3 regions of the Glutamicibacter sp. NPDC055354 genome follow, and region 2 is predicted to be linked to each of the others. Evidence: riboswitches for the same ligand, from Rfam matches in the RefSeq annotation. Region 2 holds a riboswitch; each other region holds the start of a gene.
What was found. A riboswitch is a leader RNA that binds a small molecule or an ion and turns the genes downstream of it on or off. The one in region 2 is predicted to bind thiamine pyrophosphate.
Positions count from the first base shown of each region.

Region 1: it holds a riboswitch for thiamine pyrophosphate, as region 2 does, so the genes downstream of both, ACWICV_RS06975 (ECF transporter S component) here and thiM (hydroxyethylthiazole kinase) in region 2, are expected to answer to the same signal.
Region 3: it holds a riboswitch for thiamine pyrophosphate, as region 2 does, so the genes downstream of both, thiC (phosphomethylpyrimidine synthase ThiC) here and thiM (hydroxyethylthiazole kinase) in region 2, are expected to answer to the same signal.

Region 1 covers NZ_JBSHMB010000001.1:1,491,973-1,499,625, reverse strand. The annotation lists gene ACWICV_RS07010 (Na+/H+ antiporter subunit A) at 1-2,269, shown strand, start outside; gene ACWICV_RS07005 (Na(+)/H(+) antiporter subunit C) at 2,266-2,715, shown strand; gene ACWICV_RS07000 (Na+/H+ antiporter subunit D) at 2,712-4,313, shown strand; gene ACWICV_RS06995 (Na+/H+ antiporter subunit E) at 4,322-4,951, shown strand; gene ACWICV_RS06990 (monovalent cation/H+ antiporter complex subunit F) at 4,953-5,219, shown strand; gene mnhG (monovalent cation/H(+) antiporter subunit G) at 5,219-5,623, shown strand; gene ACWICV_RS06980 (DUF4235 domain-containing protein) at 5,680-5,931, opposite strand; TPP riboswitch at 6,007-6,129, shown strand; gene ACWICV_RS06975 (ECF transporter S component) at 6,195-6,803, shown strand; gene ACWICV_RS06970 (ATP-binding cassette domain-containing protein) at 6,800-7,653, shown strand, end outside.
Region 2 covers NZ_JBSHMB010000003.1:331,697-339,349, reverse strand. The annotation lists gene ACWICV_RS14870 (amino acid permease) at 1-354, opposite strand, end outside; gene ACWICV_RS14865 (aldehyde dehydrogenase family protein) at 434-1,867, opposite strand; gene ACWICV_RS14860 (hypothetical protein) at 1,932-2,162, opposite strand; gene ACWICV_RS14855 (hypothetical protein) at 2,149-3,486, shown strand; gene ACWICV_RS14850 (GntR family transcriptional regulator) at 3,483-3,851, shown strand; TPP riboswitch at 3,886-3,980, shown strand; gene thiM (hydroxyethylthiazole kinase) at 3,970-4,764, shown strand; gene thiE (thiamine phosphate synthase) at 4,757-5,398, shown strand; gene thiD (bifunctional hydroxymethylpyrimidine kinase/phosphomethylpyrimidine kinase) at 5,395-6,819, shown strand; gene ACWICV_RS14830 (uracil-xanthine permease family protein) at 6,847-7,653, shown strand, end outside.
Region 3 covers NZ_JBSHMB010000001.1:1,338,939-1,346,591, reverse strand. The annotation lists gene ACWICV_RS06285 (DEAD/DEAH box helicase) at 1-1,906, shown strand, start outside; gene thiC (phosphomethylpyrimidine synthase ThiC) at 1,999-3,741, opposite strand; TPP riboswitch at 3,738-3,845, opposite strand; tRNA gene ACWICV_RS06275 (tRNA-Thr) at 4,119-4,190, opposite strand; tRNA gene ACWICV_RS06270 (tRNA-Thr) at 4,724-4,795, shown strand; tRNA gene ACWICV_RS06265 (tRNA-Met) at 4,843-4,919, shown strand; gene ACWICV_RS06260 (GTP pyrophosphokinase) at 5,002-5,778, opposite strand; gene ACWICV_RS06255 (DUF2797 domain-containing protein) at 6,020-6,961, shown strand; gene ACWICV_RS06250 (hypothetical protein) at 7,049-7,324, shown strand; gene ACWICV_RS06245 (MaoC family dehydratase N-terminal domain-containing protein) at 7,426-7,653, shown strand, end outside.

The DNA.
Region 1 (7,653 bases), on a different contig from region 2:
GCCTTTCCACTTCTGGCTGCCCGGCGCGATGGCCGCTCCGACTCCGGTGTCCGCGTACCTGCACGCGGCAGCCATGGTCAAGGCCGGCGTCTACCTGATCGCCCGCCTGGCCCCGGGCTTCGCCGAGACCACCCTGTGGGTCCCCATGACCGTAGGCATCGGTATTCTCACCATGCTCATCGGCGGCTACCGGGCGCTCAAGCAATACGACCTGAAGCTGATCCTGGCCTTCGGCACGGTCTCGCAGCTGGGCTTCATCATCGCGGTCTTCGGCTTCGGCACCCCCGAAGCGGCTTTTGCCGCACTGGCCATGACGCTGGCCCACGGACTGTTCAAGGCGACGCTGTTCCTGAGCGTGGGCATCATCGACCACAACACCGGTACCCGCGATATCCGCAAGCTCAGCGGCTTGCGCCGTGCCATGCCGATCCTGGCCACGACCACCGGCATCGCCGCGGCGTCCATGGCCGGCGTGCCGCTGCTGTTCGGCTTCGTTGCCAAGGAAGCGGTATACGAATCGGCCCTGCACCTGGAAACCGGGTGGGGAATGGCCGCGCTCATCGGCATCCTGATGGGTGCGGCGCTGACCATGGCCTACTCGCTGCGCTTCTTCTTCGGGGCTTTCGGCGTGAAGAAAAAGAAGCTGCCTGCATTGCAGTGCAAGGCCCCGACACTGATCTTCCTGGCGCCCTTGCTGGTTCTTTCGGCGGCGACGCTGTTCCTGGGCCTGTACCCGCAGCTGGTGGAGCCGCTGGCCATCCACTGGTCGGCCGCGCAGGGCGGACCGGGCAAAATGCACCTGTTGCCATTTGCCGGCTTCAACGCGGCACTGGGGCTGAGCGCCATTTCGGTGGGCCTGGGCCTGTGCTTCTTCTGGCTGCGTCACCGCACCGACACCGGCGCACCGCTGCGCCGGATGGTCACCTCGGCCGAGGAAATCTACCGCATGTCGGTGAACGTGCTGGACAAGGTGGCCATCTGGATCACCGGTCGCACCCAGCGTGGTTCGCTCTCCTTCTACCTGGGCGTCATCCTGGTCGTGGTGCTGGTGATCCCGCTGGCCATCGCGCTGACCGTCTACACCCCGTGGCCAACGAACTGGATCATCGCCGACCACCCGGCCCAGCTGCTGATCGGTGCGGTGATCATCGCCGGTGCCGTGGTCTCCATTACCGCGCCGAAGCGTTTCATGGCGGTGCTGATGGTTTCGGTGACCGGCTACGGCATGGTCGCGATCTTCGCCCTGCAAGGTGCCCCGGACCTGGCGCTGACCCAGCTGCTGGTGGAAACCATCGTGCTGGTTTCCTTCGTGCTCGCCTTGCGCGCCCTGCCCAAGCGACTGTGGGTGGGCCTGACCCGGATCAAGTGGGGCCGGGCCATCCTGTCGATCGCCTTGGCCGTGATGGTCGTCTACATTGCCATCGCGATGATGGCCGCCCGCAACGAGGCCCGCATTTCCCTGGCTTGGCCGGATCTGGCCTACTACGAGGGCTACGGCAAGAACATCGTCAACGTGGCCCTGGTGGACCTGCGCGTGTGGGATACCTTCGGCGAGATCACCGTGCTGGCAGCGGCTGCCACCGGTGTGGCTTCGCTGATCTTCGCCGGGCGCAGCTTCGGCAATCGGGTGCGGGCCCACCAGGTGGCACCGGGCAGCATCGACGCGGGTTCCGAAGCCATGGGCAGCAAGGACTCCAAGGAAACCGAGCTGCGCATTGCCCGCCGCTTTGCCTCCAGCTCCAACCAGGACTGGTTGATGGCTGGCAGCACCCTGGTCGCCGAGCGCCGCTCGATCATCTTTGAAGTGGTCACCCGGCTGATTTTCCACACGGTGCTGATCATGTCGGTGTACACGCTGCTGACCGGGCACAATACCCCGGGCGGCGGCTTCGCTGGCGGGCTGATCGCCGGCTTGGCGCTGACCATCCGCTACCTGGCCGGCGGCCGCGTGGAACTTTCCGAGTCGATGCGCATCGCTCCGGGCATGCTGATCGGCGGCGGCATAGCGCTGGCCGGATTGGCGGGCATCGTGCCGCTGCTGCTGGGTGATGGCATCTTCACCACCTATGCCCTGGAATTCTGGTTCTTCGGCGAGCACAAGTTCGTTTCCTCAACGATTTTCGACATTGGAGTGTATCTGGTGGTCCTTGGCCTCGTGCAGGACGTGCTGCGTTCTTTGGGCAGTGAGATTGATTCGCTCTCCGAGGGCCGCAGCCCGGTGGAGCGCCACGACGAGATCCAGGCCTCCCGGACTGGAGTTGGCCGATGAGCGTGAACATCACTTTCCTCGTAGTCACCGGCGTGCTGCTGGCGGCCGGCTTCTACCTGGTGCTCGAACGCACCCTGACCCGGGTGCTGCTGGGCATCATGCTGCTGGGCAACGGCATCAACCTGCTGATCCTCACCAGCGGCGGGCGCAAGGGCGCGGCGCCGTTGTTCAAGCCGGATGCGGCGGCCGACTCGTACTCGGACCCGCTGCCGCAGGCCCTGATCCTCACCGCCATTGTGATCACCTTCGCGGTGACCGCCTTCCTGCTGGCGATGATCTACCGGTCCTGGACCCTGACCAGCGCTGATGAGCTCACCGATGACACCGAAGATATCAAGGTGTCCCAGAAGACCGCCTACGACGAGGAAGAAGACTCGCCAGTGGCCGAGGATACGACCGAATTCGTCGATGAAGAAGGACGCCCAGTGCGCGAGGGGGAAGAGTGAATTTCCTGGATCTAGCCCCTTTGGCCGTGGTGCTGCCGATCTTCGGCGCCGGGGCAGCCTTCCTGGCCCGCCGCCAGGTCCGCCTGCAGCGCCTGATCACCATCGGCATCCTGTGCCTGACCCTGGTGCTCGAAGCGGGAATGCTCGCCGCCGTATGGGGCGGGGAAAGCTATGCCATCCATATTGGCGGCTGGGAGTCGCCCTTCGGCATCGCCCTGATGGTCGACGGGTTCAGCGCCTTCATGCTGCTGGTCTCCACCGTCGTCTCGCTGGCTGTGCTGCTCTTCGCCACCAGCCAGGGCCTGGCCGACGGGGACGAGCCCGGACCGGTGTCGATATTCCACCCGGCGTACCTGATCCTGCTGGCCGGAGTGTCCAACGCCTTCCTGGCCGCTGACCTTTTCAACCTGTACGTCGGATTCGAAATCCTGCTCACCGCCAGCTACGTGCTGCTGACCTTGGGCGGTACCGCCGAGCGCATCCGCGCCGGTACCACCTATGTGGTGGTTTCCGTGGTTTCCTCGGTGATCTTCCTGATGGCCATCGCGATGACCTATGCGGCCACCGGCACGGTGAACATGGCTGACCTGGCGGTGAAGCTGCCCGAACTGGGCCAGGGCCCGCAGCTGATCTTGCATGTGCTGCTGCTGATCGCTTTCGGCATCAAGGCCGCGGTCTTCCCGCTGTCCCTGTGGCTGCCGGACTCCTACCCGACCGCACCGGCCCCGGTGACCGCGGTGTTCGCCGGGTTGCTGACCAAGGTGGGCGTCTACGCGATCGTCCGCACCGAAACCCTGCTCTTCCCGGGCGGCTCGGTCAACGCCGGACTGCTGGTGGTGGCCGCGCTGACCATGGTCATCGGTATCCTCGGTGCGCTGGCGCAGACGGACTTCAAGCGCATGCTTTCCTTCACGCTCACCAGCCACATCGGCTACCTGATCTTCGGCGTGGCCGTGGGCGGGCCGCTGGCCATCGCCGCGACCATCTACTACGTGGGCCACCACATCATCGTGCAGACTTCGCTGTTCATGGTGGCGGGACTGATCGAACGCCGTGCCGGCAGCTCGAATGTCACCCGGCTCGGCTCGCTGGCCAAGCTTTCCCCGGCATTGGCCCTGCTCTTCTTCATCCCGGCCATCAATCTGGGCGGCATCCCGCCGTTCTCCGGATTCCTGGGCAAATTCGGGCTATTGCATGCGGCCGCGCAGGATGCCGATCCGCTGACCTGGGTCGTGATCGGCGCCGGATTGCTGACCAGCCTGCTGACCTTGATGGCGATCATCCGCGTGTGGGCCCGTGTGTTCTGGCGCCGTGCCGCTGATGCCGAGGTGCCCAACCAGGACCTGGTGGCCGAAGCGACGCAGGTCGCCGACGAGACGTTGGCCGGCGGCGCGCAGAACCCCCGCTTGGGGTTGAAACTGGCCAAGCAGCTGGAAGCCGACTCCTTGCCGTGGGGCATGCGCTACGCCACCGGTTCGCTGGTGCTTGCGGGCATCGCCCTGACCGTCTTTGCCGGGCCGATCTTCGAATTCTGCGAGCGGGTGGCTGCGGAACTGATCGCCCGCGAACCGTATATCAGCTCGATCTTGCCATTCTGATTGGAGGGATGATGCCGAACAAGAACTTTGAACCGCGTGACCAGCGCATTGACGATGCGCTGGATACCTCCGGCGTGCGCCACCGCGCGACACTCAAGCAGGAATGGCCGCTGCTTCTGCTGCTGCTCTTCGTCTGGGGTGCTCTCTGGCAGGACTTCTCCCTGGGGAACATGGTCTTCGGCGTGATCATCGCGCTGCTGATCGTGAACCTGTTCCCGCTGCCGCCGGTGGTCCTTTCGGGCCGGATCAATGCCTGGTACTGCCTGAAGCTGTTCATCTGGTTCCTCGGACAGGTCTTCGCGGCCAGCGTCCACGTGGCCTGGCTGGCGCTGGTCCGCGGGAAGCGCACCCGCAGCGCGGTCATTGCGGTCCCGCTGCGCACCGACTCGGACCTGATCGTGATGACCGTGGGCCACGTGCTCACGCTGATCCCGGGCTCCTTCGTGATCGACGTGGACCGCAGCTCGTCGACGCTGTACCTGCACTACATCGACATCGAGTCGCCTGCGGACGTGGAGAAGGCGCGTTCCGGCATCCGGGACATCGAACGCCGGCTGATCATGGCTATCGGCAGCCGAGACGAGTACGAAGCGATCAAGAGCGAATGCGGACCGAACTTTGATGCGAGGAAGGGGTAACATGCTGGATATCGTCATTTGGATCTGCGGCATCATGCTCGGGCTCGGTGCTGTCGCCTGCCTGGTCCGTGTTGCCAAGGGGCCGTCAATCCTTGACCGGGTGCTGGCCCTGGACGTGATGCTGCTGATCATCTCCGCCGCGCTGTGCCTGGAAATGGTGCTGCACAAGCACACCGACTACTTGCTGTTCGTCGTGGCCGCCTGCATGCTCGGGTTCATCGGTTCGGTGACCGTCTCGCGCTTCGTTTCGGATCAGAGGAACGCCTAATGGAAATCTTCCTTGATGTCCTCGTTGCCGTCCTGCTGATCCTTGGCTGCCTGATGTCATTGATCGCAGGCATCGGCTTGCTGACCTTCCCGGACATGCTCACCCGCATGCATGCAGCGACCAAACCGCAGGTACTCGGCTTCCTGCTGATTTTCGCTGGACTGGCCATTTACCTGCGCAGCTGGGCTGTGGTGCCGGTACTCGTGCTGGCCTGGGGAATGCAGCTATTGACCGCACCGGTTTCGGCCCACATGATTGGCCGTTCCGGCTACCGGACCAAGCACGCTGCCAAGGAAACCCTGTTCTCCGATGAGCTGAGCCACGTGGTCAACAAGGTCAACGGAACACCGCCGACCGGAACCACCCCGGTTTCCAAGACCGGATCGCCAGACGAACAAGATTGAGAAAAAGCGGGAGCCGCCCCTCTGGGCGGCTCCCGCTTTTGGCTCAACGCCGAAGCTTACTTGGTGAACTTGGCAACAACCTTGTTGGCGCTGCGATCAGCCACGGTCTGCAGGATTGCTGCGACCAGGGCCGAAACGACTGCGAAGCCCAAGGCACGGCGGAAAGAAGCTTCCGCTGCTTCCTCAGTGCCCTTGCGTGGTGCTTTGCTGCCGGTTGCCTTCAACCAAAGGAAATCAACCAGCTTGCCGCCGAGCATGCCAGCGCCAACGGTGATACCGGTAGTGGCAAGTTTCTGCACTTTATCCATTTTTTCCTCGCGATCAAGCTCTTGACATATCGTTCCTCTGCCCAGCATACCTGCGGTATGGTGGGGGAGCAGTAATTATTCCGACAGGGGAGCGTCAGACTTTTAAAAAAAGTCGCAAGACGCTGAGAGTGCGATAGATCGCAGACCCTCGAACCTGCCCCGGCTAGTACCGGCGAAGGAAGTCGAGCATCTCGGATGCGGATAGGCGCGGCAGTATGCCCTCATTCCGTCCATCTCCCCTCCTTTCCACAGGAGGACCAGCAATGAACGAAACAGTTTCGAAGCAGCGTACCGGCTGGCGTGTAGTTGATATCGTCGTCGCCTCGGTGATCGCCGTCGCTTCAGGGGTTATTTTCTGGGCGTGGAGTGCCGGCTATGGCCTGTTCTCACTCGCCTTTGCGGCTTTCCCGCCAGCCACCGCGCTGCTCACCGGCATGTGGCTCTTCCCGGCGGTGCTCGGCGCACTGATCATCCGCAAGCCAGGCGCCGCAATCTACTGCGAGCTGCTGGCCGCCGTAGTTGAAGCGCTGCTGGGCTCGCACTACGGCTTGACCGTACTGATCTCCGGCCTGGTCCAGGGCCTGGGTGCAGAGCTGGTCTTCGCAGCATTCCGCTACCGCAAGTGGAACCTGGGCGTGGCGCTGCTGGCCGGCTTGTTCGCTGGCTTGTTCGCCGGCATTTCCGAGGCCTACATCCTGGCCTACTATGTTGAGTACACCGCCGGAATGAAGATCTTCCACGTGATCGCCACCGGTATTTCCGGCGTAGTCGTCGCAGGGCTGCTGTCCTGGTTGGCCACGCGTGGACTGGCGAAGACCGGTGCATTGAGCGCCCTGCCGAGCCGGCGTGCGCACCTGGAAAGCGCAAAATGAGTTCCTTTGCCAATTCCGGCGCAGCCTCGCTGACCCAGCGCGGTGCCGCCATCACCGCAACGGGGTTCGGCTGGCAGCACTCCGAGAGGAAGAATCCTGCCATCTCGGGACTGGACCTTGTGATCCACGCCGGTGAGAAGGTGCTGCTGGTCGGTCCATCGGGCGCCGGCAAGTCAACCTTGCTGCACGCGATGGCCGGGTTGCTGGATGCGGATGAGGGCGATCAAGTCGCTGGCCGGCTGCTCATAGATGGCAGCGATGCCTTCATCCGGAGCCACCCGGTGGGCTTGATGCAGCAAGACCCGGAAACCCAGGTAGTGCAAAGCAGGGTCGCCGATGATGTGGCCTTTGGCGCGGAGAACCTCGGAATGGATCCCGAACTGATCCGCCAGCGGATCCCCGAAGTGCTGGACGCTGTGGGTCTGGGTGCGCTGTCCTTCGAGCACCGCACCCAGCAACTTTCCGGCGGACAGAAACAGCGGTTGGCCTTGGCCGGCATTCTGGCCATGGAACCCAGCGTCATGCTGCTCGATGAACCGACTGCCAATGTGGACCCGCAGAGCATTGAGCTCTTGCGCGATGCGGTGCTGAACGCCGCCCGGCTTTCCGGTGCCACGCTGGTCGTCGTGGAACACCGGATTGAAGCCTGGGCGCAGCATGTGGACCGGGTTATCGTGCTGCAGCCCGGTGGGGGAGTCGCGCACGATCTGGACCCGCAGCAGCTGTACACCGATGAAACGGTGCGCGAGGAGCTGGCTGCTGCCGGGCTGTGGATTCCAGGCTACTTCCCGCAGGTGGCCCGGGCAACGAACGGTGCCGGTGCCATGCTGCTGGAAGCGCAGCAGCTGGT
Region 2 (7,653 bases):
GATGATGCCAGCTGCCACCAGTTCGGCAGCCACGGTAATGGCCCAGTTGAACCAGTAGTTCCAGCCGATCGCGAAGCCGAAGTGGCGGTTCACGAAGACCGTTGCGTAAGTCTGGAAGGAGCCGGCGACCGGAAGCCGGGCGCTCATTTCTCCCAACGACTGCATCAAGAGCAGCACCATCATGCCGATCAGCGCGTAGGCCACCAGCGAGCCACCGGGGCCAGCTTGGGCAATGGTGCCGCCGGACGCGACGAATAGTCCGGTACCAATCGAGCCGCCAATGGCAATCATCTGCATATGGCGAGCTTTGAGGCCACGCTTCAGACCGTCCTGGGACGGTGCGGGCTCAGTCATGCGTTACATCTCCTGATGCTTGAAAATTTCCAACCTATCAATCCAAGCACCCTGACAAGCCATAAAGCTATGAACCGCGCTACAGTAAGCGATCAATAATCTTTCGCTTGGCCCATGAATATGGAGGATATATTGCGCTCAGGGTATCAACGACGGTTGTTTTGTTGAATTCCGAGCGCATCTGCGAAAGCCGTTCGAACCCGTGCTTGCCGTGGTAGGCCCCCATTCCGCTCGGTCCCACACCGCCGAAAGGCAGGGTTGGAACGATCATCTGGGCCAACGGAGCATTATGCACAATGGAGCCGGCTCGCACCCGATCAGAGAAAATCGACTGCAGGCGCGGGCTTTCGCTCATCAGGTAAGCGGCCAGCGGCGACGGCCGCCGGGCAATGAATTCGAGGGCTTCCTCGAAGGTTTCCACTTCGATCACCGGCAGGATCGGACCGAAAATCTCTTCGGTCATCAAACTTCCCTCGAGGTCCACATTGCGCATGATGCTCGGCGCGATGCGCAAGGTATCCTCGTCGTACTCGCCGCCGAAAACCACCTCGCCTTGCTCGAACATCGACAGCAGCCGCTCAAAGTGCTTGCGGCTGACGATGCGGCCAAAGTCCGGATGGGTCAGCGGTTCCTTGCCGTAGAAGCTGGTGATGGCCTGGCCCAGGCGCCTGATGAGCTCAGACGAGTCGCCCACGCTCAATACGTAATCCGGCGCCACGCAGGTCTGGCCGGCATTCATGAACTTGGCGTAAGCCAAGCGCTTCGCGGAAGCCAACGAATCGTTCTCCACCACGGCCGGCGATTTTCCGCCCAATTCCAAGGTGGTAGGCGTCAGATGCTTCGCGGCCGCGGCAGCCACGATCTTGGCCACGCGTTCGCCGCCGGTGTAGAAAATGTGGTCCCAGCGGGCGGCAAGCAACTCGGTGGAGGTATCCACGCCGCCTTCAACTACCGCGTAAACCCGTTCGTCGAGGTAGACCGGGAGGAACTTGGCCAAGGCGCCTGAGGTCGCAGGAGCCAGCTCGGATGGCTTGATGACCGCAGCGTTGCCGGCAGCAATGGCCGCGACCAGCGGTGCGAGCACCAGCTGAACCGGATAGTTCCAGGCTCCGATAATCAGCACGACCCCCAGCGGGCGCGGCTCGACCTTGGCCATGGCTGGCTGCAAGGCCAGCGGAACCTTGACACTGGTGGAATCCATCCACTCAACGAGGTGGCGCTGGGCGAAATCTATTTCCGCGCGCACCACGTCGATTTCGGAGAATTTGGCTTCGGTGGCACTCTTGCCCAAGTCCTCGGCCAAGGCCTGGACGAAGTCTTCCAGATGCTCTTCCAGCATCTTCTCCAGTGCCTTGAGCTGCTGCAGGCGGAAGCGTCGCGGATGCGTGATCCGCGTGTCCGCAGAACGCCGCAAATGACTCAGAACTGTTGCTATGCGCGATGGATGCTCGTCCACCGGAGGTGCGGAATCACCGACCGGTTCGGGCAACGGAGTGGAAGTAAACAGACCCATGATTTGAGCGTACGTCACTGGGACTATTTTTCATCGTTTAATTCGCCAGAGGATTCAATATGTATCAAATAGTTGATACATTGATTTCCATGAACCAGTTCTCGGCGAGCGCCATATCCATCGCTTTCGTTGCCGCAATCATCTGCGTTTGGTTGCGTTCGGTGGCGCACAGGCGTGGAACACCAGCTATCGACCGGGCCCGATCCCACTCGTTCTGGTGCGCATTGATCGCATTCTTTGCTTCAACCTCATGGGATTTGTCTGAGACCTGGCGCGTTTCAATGACCGAGCCCAATTCAGGTTCGGCTCTCGCTGAAGCACTCACTCCGGGGATCTGGGTTCTTCTGGTTTACCTCATCGGCTTGTTCACTTGGCCCAAGGAACTCCAGCCAGTGCGCACCGCTTCATTAGAGGCCCGCAGCCTGACAACTCCGTTTCCCAAGGCCCTAGGGGCTTTCGTTGGGCTTTTGCTGCTGATCGCGGTCGGCTCCCTGTGGCCGGCGTCCAAAGTCGAAGGGCTCGTTGGCGTTCCGGCCTCGGAATTCACGACCTTTGATTTTGACGGCATCTATTCATACACGTCGGAGGGTCCGTATGATGGGCGGTTGCCGGGCACACAGATGCTCCCGGTATTCATCGTGGCCCTGGCAGGGATCGTCGTGGCCGCGGCTGTGATTACCGTAGTTATCCTGAAAAAACCTGCCTTGGCCGGCATCTCGGTCGAAGACAACCAAGCGTTGCGCACGGTCTGGCTCAACCGCTTGATGCGCAATATCGGCATCGTCTTGCTGGCCTTCACCGTGTCGGTGGTCAATTACTCGCAGGCTAATTCGCCGGATGGACAGTACGAGTTCGTTAGCTATGGCGCCCTTGCGGTAGCCCTCACGTTGCTCTTCTGGGGACCGCGCTCTACATTCTCAGCTCAATCCACCACCAGGGAACGGACCGCCTTCTCGCGTTTGCGTGATCAACTATTCACCTTGCAATACGTAACTGCAGCACTCACCTTACTCAGCGTTGCAATCGGCTGGTCATTCTTGCCACTGGATGACGAGCTCCAGATGCCTACCAATGAGCGAACTACGTGGATCTTAATGATCTTTGCCGGTGCGGCTTTGATCTATGCCGTTCTCAATGCGCTTTATCTCAGCTACGTCAGCACGGTGGCCCGGCAGGCGTCTGCAGCAACCAAGTACCACGCACCCTTGCCCTTGTGGTCCTACATCGCCGCTGGCTTGCTGTTTGCCACCAGCACCTATTTTCTGCTCGATCCGCCACTGGACTATTTGTGGGGCTTCGCACCTCCAGGCAAGACAATGGTTGCAGGCTTGATCCTGCTGTTGCTGGCAACCCATCTTGGATTCGTCTGGTTCTCCCGCCGGGCGATTATTCCCTGGGCTGTCTCGTCGGCCGAAGAAATCTGGTACCGCAAGGTCCTGGAACTGCGTTCAATGCGTGTTATCACCAGTGCAGTGGTAGCCATGCTGCTCATTGGCTACGGATTCCCGGCCGGGCTGGGACTCTTTGCATTGCTTATCTTCGTTGTCCCAGCAGTCATTTTCCTAGAGCGCCCCGGTAGCGCCTTCGTGCGGGAACATCAGCCGGCAGCTACTTCATGAGCACGCAGATCAGTGTTGACCTCCAAGCAGCTACCCCGCCCTATGAGCAGATCCGCTCGCAGATTGCTTCACTGATCTCCTTGGGAGATCTGCCCTCGGGGAGCAAGCTGCCTACTGTGCGTGCGCTGGCCACGGACCTCGGCGTCGCTGCCGGTACAGTGGCGCGCGCCTACAAGGAGCTGGAAGCCGAAGAGCTGATCACCTCCCGGCGCCGTGCCGGCACAGTGGTCAACGAGCGGCCGCAGCCGGTGGATACCAGTGAAGATCTCCTGGCCGCCGTGGATCACCTCTGGGCGTTGGCGGCCGCGCAGAAGGTGGATGCGGCCACGCTCAAGGCCTTGGTGGCGCGGCGCGAGCGTAAGTAACTTGTCCTCGGAACCGGTTGTGCGTACGCTCTATGGCAGTGACACGGGGTGTCGGATCAACCGACTGAGATAAGACCCGTAGAACCTGATCTAGTTCACGCTAGCGGAGGGATGTCGCATGGCTTTGCATGCAGTTGCCCAAAAATACCGGCAACAATCACCTTTGGTTTTTTGCCTGACCAATACCGTCGTATCCAATTTCACCGCCAATGTCCTGCTGGCATCCGGGGCTTCCCCGGCCATGACGGATCTGCCCGGAGAGACCGGCCCATTCGCGCAGGCAGCTTCAGCCGTATTGGTGAATTTGGGAACTCCAAGCACTGAACAGCTGACCGCCATGGAAGAAGCTGTGCAGTCGGCGAGCGCTGCAGGCACCCCCTGGGTCCTGGATCCAGTGGCAGTGGGAGCGCTTCCGGTGCGCACGGAGTTTGCCCGGCGCATTGTCCGGCAACGCCCGACCCTGATTCGCGGCAACGCCTCGGAAATCCTGGCCCTGGCCGGCCGGCAATCTGCTTCGCGCGGTGTCGATGCCTTGGATGAGGTTTCTGCCGCCTTGGCGGCGGGACGCGAACTGGCCACGGAAAACGACTGCGTAGTGGCCATTTCCGGCCAGGCTGACGCCATCATCGACGCCACGCGTACCGTCTTGGTGCATACCAACGGAATTGGCTTGACCCGGATGACAGGTGGCGGCTGCGCCTTGGGCGCGGTCTGCGCCGGAATGGTTGCGGTCCACGATGACCCGTTCGAGGCCACCATCGCAGCCCACGGTTTCTATGGCCTGGCCGCGGAAAAGGCCCTGGCTGGCAGCTCCGGTCCGGGCAGCTTCGCAGTTGCCTTCCTTGATGCGCTGTCGGCTGCCGATCCCGGGGAACTGAAAACTTTGAAGTACGAGGAATTGAACCATGCATAATTACGGCGCTTATCTAGTAGCCAACACTGCCAGCTGCACCCCACGCAGCACCCTGGAAGTTATCGAGGGCGCCGTCGCCGGAGGGATCGGGTGGATCCAGCTGCGCGCCAAGGATGAAAGCGCCCGGGAATTCTTCGAGCTGGCCTGCGCGGCTGCCAAGCTCACCGAGGGCAAAGCCCAGTTGCTGATCAATGACCGCATTGACGTCTACCTCGCGGCACGGGCTGCTGGCGCAGCAGTGAACGGCATCCATATCGGGCAAAAAGATGTGCCGGTACAGCTGGCTCGCCAGATCATTGGCGAGGGCATCATCGGCTTGAGTGCTTCCAGCGATGAGCAATTGGCCCAGGCGAACAAGGACGCCTCGGTGATCGACTACCTCGGTGTAGGAGCCATCCGCGCCACTCCGACGAAAAAAGACCATCCTGTTCCCCTGGGGCTGGACGGCTTTGCGCGAGCCGCTGCCTTGGCCAAGCTGCCCTGCGTAGCGATCGGCGCAATTACCCAAGACGATGCCGCCGCGATCCGCGCCGGCGGCGGCGCAGGCCTGGCCGTGGTCCGCGCCATCTGCAACGCCGAAGATCCGCAACTTGCCAGCGCGCAGCTGGTCGCAGCCTGGGAGGCCTCGAAATGAACATCCTATCCATCGCAGGCTCCGATCCTTCCGGCGGCGCCGGAATCCAAGCGGATCTGAAGGCCATTGCCGCCAACGGCGGCTACGGAATGTGCGTGATCACCGCTTTGACTGCGCAAAACACCCATGGGGTATCCGGAGTTCAGGCGATCAGTGGCGATTTCGTCCTCGCGCAGCTCGAAGCCGTGAGCACAGATATCCGCATCGATGCGATCAAGATCGGGATGCTGGCCAACGCCGAGGTGATCCGCGCAGTCACCCGCTGGCTGGAAACTGTTGACGCCCCCGTCGTGCTGGACCCGGTCATGGTGGCGACCAGCGGGGATCGCCTGCTCGACGACGAATCCGCCCTTGATTCGCTGCTGGATCGCGCCACGGTGATTACCCCGAACCTGCTGGAGCTGGCCAGCTTGCTGCGCGAGCCTGTGGCCCCTTCCTGGGACGAAGCCCTGCGCCAGGCCCAGCGGCTGGCTGCCAAGCACGACACGCTGGTTCTGGCCAAGGGCGGGCACCTGGCCGGGGCGGATTGCCCCGATGCCCTGGTGTCGGCGGGCGGGGTGCAACTGGAGCTGCACGGCCCGCGCCATGCCACCAGTAACACCCACGGCACCGGCTGCACCCTTTCCAGCACTCTGGCTACCCGCTTCGCTGCCACTGGAGATTGGATCGCCGCGTTGAAGCAGTCCAAGTCCTACCTCTCCAAGGCCATCGCAGCGGCCGACCAATTGCAGGTGGGCAGCGGCCACGGCCCGGTCAACCACTTCATCGACTTCTTCGGCACGGCAGATCCCATGGGCGACTGGTGGCAGAAGATCCAGCCGATCCGCGAGGAAATCGACCAGCTGGATTTCATCACCCGGCTATCCGAGGGCACCTTGGACCGGGATGACTTCCACTACTACATCGTCCAGGATGCGCTGTATCTGCTGCGTTACGCCAAGGTGCTTTCGCTGGCCAGCTCGATGGCGCCGGATCTCGGTGCCCAGCGTTTCTGGTCGCGTGGCGCCAACGGCATCCTCGATGGCGAGCTGCAGCTGCACGGCAGCTACCTGGACGAGTTCGCTGATACGCCCAGCGCCACCACGCTGAACTACACCAACCACCTGGCCGCCAGCCAGGAGAGCTACGGGGAGCTGATTGCCGCGATCCTGCCTTGCTACTGGCTGTACCAGGACATCGGCAAGCGGTTGTCGGCAGCCAACCATGCCGAGCATCCTTATCGGCAATGGCTGGAAACCTATGCATCCGAGGAATTCGATTCCGCCACCGAGCAGGCCATCGAAATGGTCCGCCAGGCGTTCGAGCAGGCAGATCCGCAGCTGCGGGCCCGCATGGAGGCCGCTTTCATCCGCTCGGCGGAACATGAGCGCTCTTTCTTCGCGCAGGCGCACGAGAACCGAGTAGACTTCTCTACGGCCTAAAACCCGCAGGGCCCGGGAAGAGGAATCATGAGTTGGAGCATTCACGGCAACGGCAGGACCATCACCCCAGGTGAGGTAGTTGCCCCGGATGAGCGGCTGCATTGGCCGCAGACCGTTTCCATCGGAGCCCAGCACATCCTGGCGATGTTCGGCGCCAGCATCCTGGTGCCAACCATCACCGGCTTCCCGGTCACCACGACCTTGCTGTTCACCGGCCTGGCCACCGTCATCTTCTTGCTGATGACCAGGAACAAGGTGCCCAGCTACCTCGGCTCGTCCTTTGCGATGATTGCTCCGGTGCTCTCGACCACCCAGTCGCACAGCATGTCCGGCGCGCTGGGCGGCATCGTGATGACCGGGGCCTTGCTGTTCGTTGTCGGGCTGATCGTGCAGAAGACCGGCACCGGCTGGATCCACGCCCTGATGCCGCCGGTGGTCATGGGCACCATCGTGGCGCTCATCGGCCTGAATTTGGCCAGCGCAACGCTGGTTCCCATGACCGAGTTCCCGCTGACCACTTTCCTCACGGTGATCTTTACCGTGGTCGCGACCGTTGCGTTCAAGGGCCTGCTGGGCCGGCTGTCGATCCTCATGGGACTTCTTTGCGGCTACCTTGTTGCACTGGCCCAGGGGCAGGTGAGCTTCAAGGCGGTTGCTGCCGCAGAGTGGATCGGACTGCCAGAATTCCACACCCCGACCTTCCACTTCGACACTGCGCTGATGTTCCTGCCTGCGGTGTTCGTGCTGATCGCCGAGAACATCGGCCATGTGCGCACCGTTGGCGTGATGACCAATCGCGACCTGTCGAAGTTCAACGGCCGTGCGCTGATGGCC
Region 3 (7,653 bases), on a different contig from region 2:
CGACGACAACCAGACCCCGGAAGAGCCAACCGTGCTCTTCTCCGAACTTGGCCTGGATGCCCGCGTGCTTGCATCGCTTGCCGACCTTGGCTACGAAAAGCCATCGCCAATCCAGGCAGCGACCATTCCACTGCTTCTCGAAGGCCGCGACGTTGTCGGCCTGGCCCAGACCGGTACCGGCAAGACCGCTGCTTTCGCGCTTCCTGCCCTGTCCCGCATGGCAGAGCTGGCTGACACCAATGGTCCAGCCAAGACCCCGCAGATCCTGGTTCTGGCTCCAACCCGCGAGCTGGCCCTCCAGGTCGCCGAAGCCTTCACTTCCTACGCCAAGTACCTGCCGAACTTCACCGTTCTGCCAGTGTACGGCGGCTCGCCATACGGCCCGCAGCTCAACGGCTTGCGCCGTGGCGCCCAGGTAGTCGTTGGTACCCCAGGTCGCGTTATCGACCACATCAACAAGGGTTCCTTGGACCTGTCGAACCTGCAGTACGTTGTCCTTGATGAGGCCGACGAAATGCTGCGCATGGGCTTCGCCGAAGAGGTCGACAAGATCTTGGAAGCTACCCCAGAGGACAAGCAGGTTGCCCTGTTCTCGGCAACCATGCCACGCACCATCCGCCGCATCGCTTCGGAATACCTGCGCAACCCGCAGGAAGTTGCCGTGAAGTCCAAGCAGTCCACCGGCACCAACATCACCCAGCGCTACCTGCAGGTCATGGGCGCCCACAAGCTGGACGCCATGACCCGCATCCTGGAATCCGAGTCGTTCGAAGGCGTTATCACCTTCGTCCGCACCAAGATGGCTACCGAGGACCTGGCCGACAAGCTGAAGGCCCGCGGCTTCACCGCGGCTGCCATCAACGGCGACATCCCTCAGCAGCAGCGTGAGCGCACCGTTGAGAACCTGCGCTCGGGCAAGATCGACATCCTGGTTGCTACCGACGTGGCAGCTCGTGGCTTGGACGTTGAGCGTATTTCGCACGTTATCAACTTCGACATCCCGCATGACACCGAGTCCTACGTGCACCGCATTGGCCGTACCGGCCGTGCCGGCCGCTCGGGCGACGCGATCCTGTTCATGACCCCGCGCGAGAAGTACTTGCTGCGTGCCATCGAGAAGGCTACCCGCCAGCCGGTGACCCAGATGCAGCTGCCTTCGCTGGATTCGGTCAACGACCGTCGTATCCAGAAGTTCACCGATCGCATCGACAAGACCATCAGCGGCCAGGACCTGACCACCTTCCGCGAAATCGTGGAGAAGTTCGCTTCCGAGCACGAAGACCTGGACCAGCTGGAAATTGCAGCTGCACTGGCTCTGATGGCCCAGGGCGGCCGCCCGCTGCTGATGACCGAACCAGTCATGTCCCCTTCGAAGAAGGCACGCATGGATCGCCCAGAGCGCGGCGAGCGTAGCGAACGCGGTGACCGTGGCGATCGCGGTCCACGTGCCCGCAAGACCGCTGCCGAAGGCAACGCCATGTACCGTCTGGCCGTAGGCCGACGCAACCGCGTGCAGCCGGGCTCGATCGTTGGCGCACTGGCCAACGAGGGCGGCTTCGATTCTTCGGAAATCGGCGGCATCGAGATCCGTTCGGACCACACCCTGGTCGAGTTGCCAGCAGAGCTGAGCAAGGACCAGTGGCGTGCACTGTCCAAGACCCGCATCGGCGGCGAAGCCATCGAGCTCGAGCTCGACAATGGCCGCAGCCCGCGCCGTGACGACGAAGGCGACCGCGGTGGCTTCCGTGGCGGCCGTGGTGGTGGCTTCGGCGGCGGACGCAGTGGCGGCCGTGGCGGTTTCGGTGGCGGACGCGGCGGCGGACGTGGCGGCTTCGGCGGTGGCGGACGCGGCGGCAAGGATCGCTTCAGCGACTCGGGCCGCAGCGGTGGACGTCGCGACTACTAAGCCAGCCGCACGCAGCTGAACAGCATTGAATAACGCCCTTGGGGCAAGCCGAAAGCTTGCCCCAAGGGCGTTTTTCGTGCGCCGCAGGCTATTTACGGAGCAGGAGTTCCCACCGGGATCCCGTCCCCGAGATAGACCGTGCCGCCGCTTTCCAGGAACTGCCTGCTTTTCTGCGCCATCCCGGCCAGGGCGGCTTGCGCCTCGGCCGAGCCGTACTCGTCGCGGATATCCTGGGAGATGCGCATGGAGCAGAACTTCGGCCCGCACATGGAGCAGAAGTGGGCGGTCTTGGCCGGCTCGGCCGGCAAGGTCTCATCATGGAATTCCTGTGCGGTGACCGGGTCAAGGGACAACGCGAACTGGTCATTCCAGCGGAATTCGAAGCGCGCCTTGCTCAGCGCATCATCCCGCGCTGTGGCGCCCGGGTGGCCCTTGGCCAGATCGGCGGCGTGCGCAGCGATCTTGTAGGTGATCACCCCGGTCTTCACATCATCCCGGTTGGGCAGTCCCAGATGCTCCTTGGGAGTGACGTAGCAGAGCATCGCGGTCCCGTACCGTGCGATCTCCGTGGCGCCAATGGCGCTGGTGATGTGGTCGTAGCCCGGGGCGATGTCGGTGACCAGCGGGCCCAGGGTATAGAACGGCGCCCCATCGCACAGCTGCTGTTGGCGTTCCACATTCTCGCGCACCAGATGGAACGGGATATGCCCCGGGCCTTCGACCATCACCTGCACATCGTACTTCCAGGCGCGCTTGGTCAGCTCGGCCAGGGTGTCCAGCTCGGCGAACTGGGCGGCGTCGTTCGCATCTGCGATGGAACCCGGGCGCAGCCCGTCGCCCAGCGAGAAGGCCACGTCGTACTGCGCGAAGATCTCGCACAGCTGATCGAAGTGGGTGTAGAGGAAATTCTCCTGGTGGTGCGCCAAGCACCAGCCGGCCATGATGGACCCGCCACGCGAGACCATGCCGGTGACCCGGTTGGCAGTCAGCGGGATGTAGCGCAGCAGCACCCCGGCGTGGATGGTCATGTAGTCCACGCCCTGCTCGCACTGCTCAATGACGGTGTCGCGGAAGATCTCCCAGGTCAGTTCGTTGGCTTCGCCGTTGACCTTCTCCAACGCCTGGTAGATCGGCACGGTGCCGATGGGGACCGGGGAGTTGCGGATGATCCACTCGCGGGTGGTGTGGATGTCATCTCCGGTGGACAGGTCCATAACCGTGTCCGCGCCCCATTTGGCCGCCCACTGGAGCTTGGAGACTTCTTCTGCGATGGAGCTGGTCACCGCCGAGTTGCCGATATTCGCATTGATCTTGACCAGGAACGCCTTGCCGATGATCATCGGCTCGGATTCCGGGTGGTTGATGTTCGCCGGGATGATGGCTCGCCCGGCCGCGAGCTCGCTGCGCACCAGCTCGACATCGCATTCCTCGCGCAGGGCCACATAGCGCATTTCCGGGGTGATGATCCCGGCACGCGCATAGTGCATTTGCGTCACGCGGGCTCCGCCAACGGCCTGCAGCGGCGGGGCTGAGCGTCCGGCCCATTCCGCGCTGGCCGTGCCGCGGCGGACCGCTGAGCGTCCGTCGTCGTGCAGGTTGCGTTCGCGGCCTGCATAGGTTTCCACGTCCCCGCGTTCCAGGATCCACCGCTCGCGGAAGGGTTGCAGGCCTTGGGTGGGCTCGCTTCCCGGTCCGCTGGTGCGATATACAGCCAGCGGCTCGTTGGACTGTCCATTGGGGGAGTCTGCCAATTGGATCTGCGTGACGGGAACAGAAATTCCCGCAGATTCACGGTAGGCAAGGGTGTGGGCAGGGTGCTGTTCAATTTGTTCCACTGGGGAAACTCACTTCCTTCGCCGGCATTACCCGGACAGGTTCAACGGTCGCGGACGGCGATAGCCCGATCTCAGCCCTTGCCAGGGCACCCGTGTGGTCGCGAACAACTTAGCACGCTTGCGAGGGTTAAACGCAAACCCAGTGGTCAGGGCCTGACATCAAGGAAGTGGGAAGGGCCGGCTGTGGCGGGCCAAGATGCTTTTCATTGGCCGGAGACTCTTGCCGGGGGCACCTGGAATCCGGGGCGCAAGACGCAGCCGGTAGCCGGTGCTGCAGCTTGGGGTGTGCCCTGGGCCATGCTCGCAGTGGCTACACGGCATCTGCGGGATAAACGAAAAGAGAGGCAATCTGGAACCAGATTGCCTCTCTTATTTCGAGCCCCCTGCCGGAATCGATCCGGCGACCTCGTTCTTACCAAGAACGCGCTCTACCACTGAGCTAAGGGGGCAACAGGTAAATACTTTACACAGGTTTTTGAGGTTTGCAAAATCCGTCGGGAATTTGTTGCTGAGGTCACAATATTCCTACTCAAGACCGGAATGGGCGGCAAGGAGCTGTTGCCTTCCTGGCGGTTTCCAGCACCCCGGTTCGCGGCCTGGGATCCAACTGCCGGCCGCTGGAGCCGTGCCTGCGTGCCAGGGTGGATCGGGTGTTGCCCAAGTGCCGCTCGGTCACGGGTTCTGGAGCGGGAAAAGGTGGCAGCGTTCCGAAATTCCAAGCGGAGTAATTCGATGCTTGGCCACCGGGAAGAATCCGCGGGATTCTATCCTGCGCACCCGGGCAAATCCGCGATTGACCACGAGGAGCACTCCCGTGAGCATCGTCACCAGGGCACTTTTTGTCCCACCCTTCGTCCCCGGGGTGGCGAGTGAGGGGATAAATAGCCATTGACTAGTGGTTTTACAGAATTTTCCGGGTCTTTTCCGGGGTGATCCGCCGATTTTTCTTTGCCGGGAAATCCGTGTAGAGTATTTACTCGTTGCCCCCTTAGCTCAGTGGTAGAGCGCGTTCTTGGTAAGAACGAGGTCGCCGGATCGATTCCGGCAGGGGGCTCTGAGTGAGAAGCATTCTTGGCTTCTACTGGATTGCTTCTCACTTGTGGCGGCGTAGCTCAGCTGGTTAGAGCGCACGACTCATAATCGTGAGGTCCCGGGATCGAGTCCCGGCGCCGCTACCAAATCAAAGATCCTCGGCCTCGGCCGAGGATCTTTTTTGGTTTCCGGCCCCGAAGCAGCATTGTCCTTCGAGGGCATGAACGGCTAGTGATCCAAGTCCTTCTCCTGGTTCCCGTCCTTGGCTTGCTGAGCCAGCGACAGCAGCCCCTGGATCGCTGTCGTATCGAAATCCGCCTCTTGGCTCGGTGCCTGATTGGCATCATGGCCGTGGACTTCGGTATGCAAGCGCTGCATCTGCATGTCGAGTTTCGTCGCCATGGCCGCCGCGTCGGCAAGCTCTTGCACTAGATGTTCTGGAACTTCGCCCTCGTACTTGTAGAAGATCTTATGTTCCAGGCTTGCCCAGAAATCCTGGGCAATGGTACGGATCTGCAGCTCCACCACGACATCGACCGGGCCATCGGATAAGTAGACCGGGATCTGCACGATCGCATGGACACTTTTATAGCCGTTGGGCTTCGGGTTCTTGATGTAGTCCTTGATTTGGAGGACCTTCAGGTCATTCTGCGAGGTTAGCGTGTTCAGAACCTTGTAGATGTCCTTGACGAAACTGCAGGTAATGCGCACGCCGGCAATGTCGCTGATGTTCTCGCGAATGGCAGGCAGGGACGGGGAGATGTTCCGGCGGGAGACCTTGCGCATGATGCTCTCCGGAGTTTTCACCCGGGAAGTGACGTGCTCAATTGGATTGTAATTGTGCAAATACAAGAACTCTTCACGCAAGATCGAGACCTTGGTCAGCACCTCGTCCACCGCAAACTGGTACTCCATCATGAAACGCTGGAAATCATGGCGGAAAGCCTGCGTCAATCGCTGCAGCTCGGCCGGCGAAGGGGCGGTCTCGGCAGCTGCGATGGCCACTGCACGAGTCTTGTCATCAAATGGGACAGAAATCCTGGATCACCTCAGCAGATCATGGCCCGGCCCGCGGTACGGTTCCGGTGCAGTTCCAGCTTAAGGGCATCTCCTAGGAATTAGGCCAGAACGAATCGGGAATTCGTCCAGCAAACTTTCGGGCTGCAGGCGCCGGCCAACCTGCCTTGCAGGAGCTAGCCATGTCCGGTGAACTATCGTTAAAGAGGTAACTTCGAGGAAGGCATCGATGGAATTCGCCAGCGACCACCGGCAGCTCTGCCACGGCATCAGCTTCTCAGAGCATGAATGCGCCCCCATGCTCCGGCTTCGGCAAGCGGAAAAATGGAGCACCGAATACCTGGAAGCCAACCGTTCACTAAGCCTGCGCATCGGCGAACTGAAATTCTGCCTGGGCTACATCACGATGAACAGCGATGGCTCTCGCAACACCTTGCCTTGCCCGAAGAACAAAGCGCTGCGTACCGGAACCCAGTGCGAACGCTGCCGCCGGCTGGATCATTCAAAGTTCATGCATCATTTCCACAAGACCGGCGAAGCCCCGGAGGGCATGCGCAAGTACCTGGAGCAGCCGCACTTCTTGTATGTCGCAAGCTTCGCCCATGGGGCGACCAAGGTCGGTACCACCTCGACCCATAGCAAATGGACTCGCTTGGCGCAGCAGGGAGCGGTCATTGCCCGCTATGTTGCCCGCGCCGCTGATGGCGCCGCTATTCGAGTGCTCGAAGACCTGGTCACTGAACACGTGGGCCTGAGCCAGCAAGTCCGGCAGAAGTCCAAGATCAAGGGACTGGCCAGCTGGGAACTGGACTACGCCCAGCTGGACCAGATCAACTCCGAAGCGGCAAGCCGGACCCGGGTCTTCCTTGGCGCCCAGCGGGGCCTGGAGACCTACGGCGTGCAGCTGCGCGACGAGCTATGGAAACAACCGGCCTTCGCCCGCCCGGTCGTTGACGCCTGGGATACCCATGCGCTGCATGCCTGGAATGCGGCACTGGGCGGGAACACCGTGAATCTGCGCATCCGCGGCGTGCTGGGGCAAAGCATCCTCGCAGACAGCGGCGAAGGCACCACCGTGCGCCTGCTGGATGCCGCCGAGTTGAAGACCCGCGAGGTCGCCATCGTGGAGAACTTCGGAGATTTCAGGGAAGAGCAATCCGCCCTGTTCTGAATCAGGCCCAGCGTTGTCGGGGGAGTCACGGGGAAATGCCCCGGCCTCAATGAGCGGACACAGCCGGAGCTGAACTAGACTTGAACCATGACCAACACTCCTTGGGAATCGGCCTCATCACGCTATAAGAAGCTCGTCTTCGCTGCCATGGGCATCATGGGCGCAGGCATCATCTTGGCCATCATCGGCGCCAACATTCCATCGCTGCCAACGGTCTACACAGCAATCGGCATCATGGTCATCGGCATGCTCTGCCACATCGCCGGACTGGTTGTCCGCGCCAGGGATGCGCGCCAGTGGCGTATTGCCAATGGCCTGGCGGCCCCTCGAGCCAAGAAGCGCCCGGCGGACGGGCAGGACTAGGGCTCCGCAAGAATTCCACCGTGTGACCGCTTGGCTGCGCCCGGGTCCCGTATCCGGCGGCAGCCTCGCCTGGCCACTTCCAACAACGTTCAGGAGAATCCATGGGCATCAACCCCGACCTGGTAGGGCGCATCTACCCTGCCGGCGAGTCCTACCAGGTAGGCCGCGAAAAGATCCGCGAATTCGCCAAGGCCACCAAGGCCGCCAACCAGGCGCACTACGATGTGCAGGCCGCTCGCGAGCTGGGCTATAGCGATGTCGTTGCCCCTCCGACCTTCGCGATCATCATCGCCCAGCGCGCTGACGCGCAGCTGATTGCCGACCCGGCC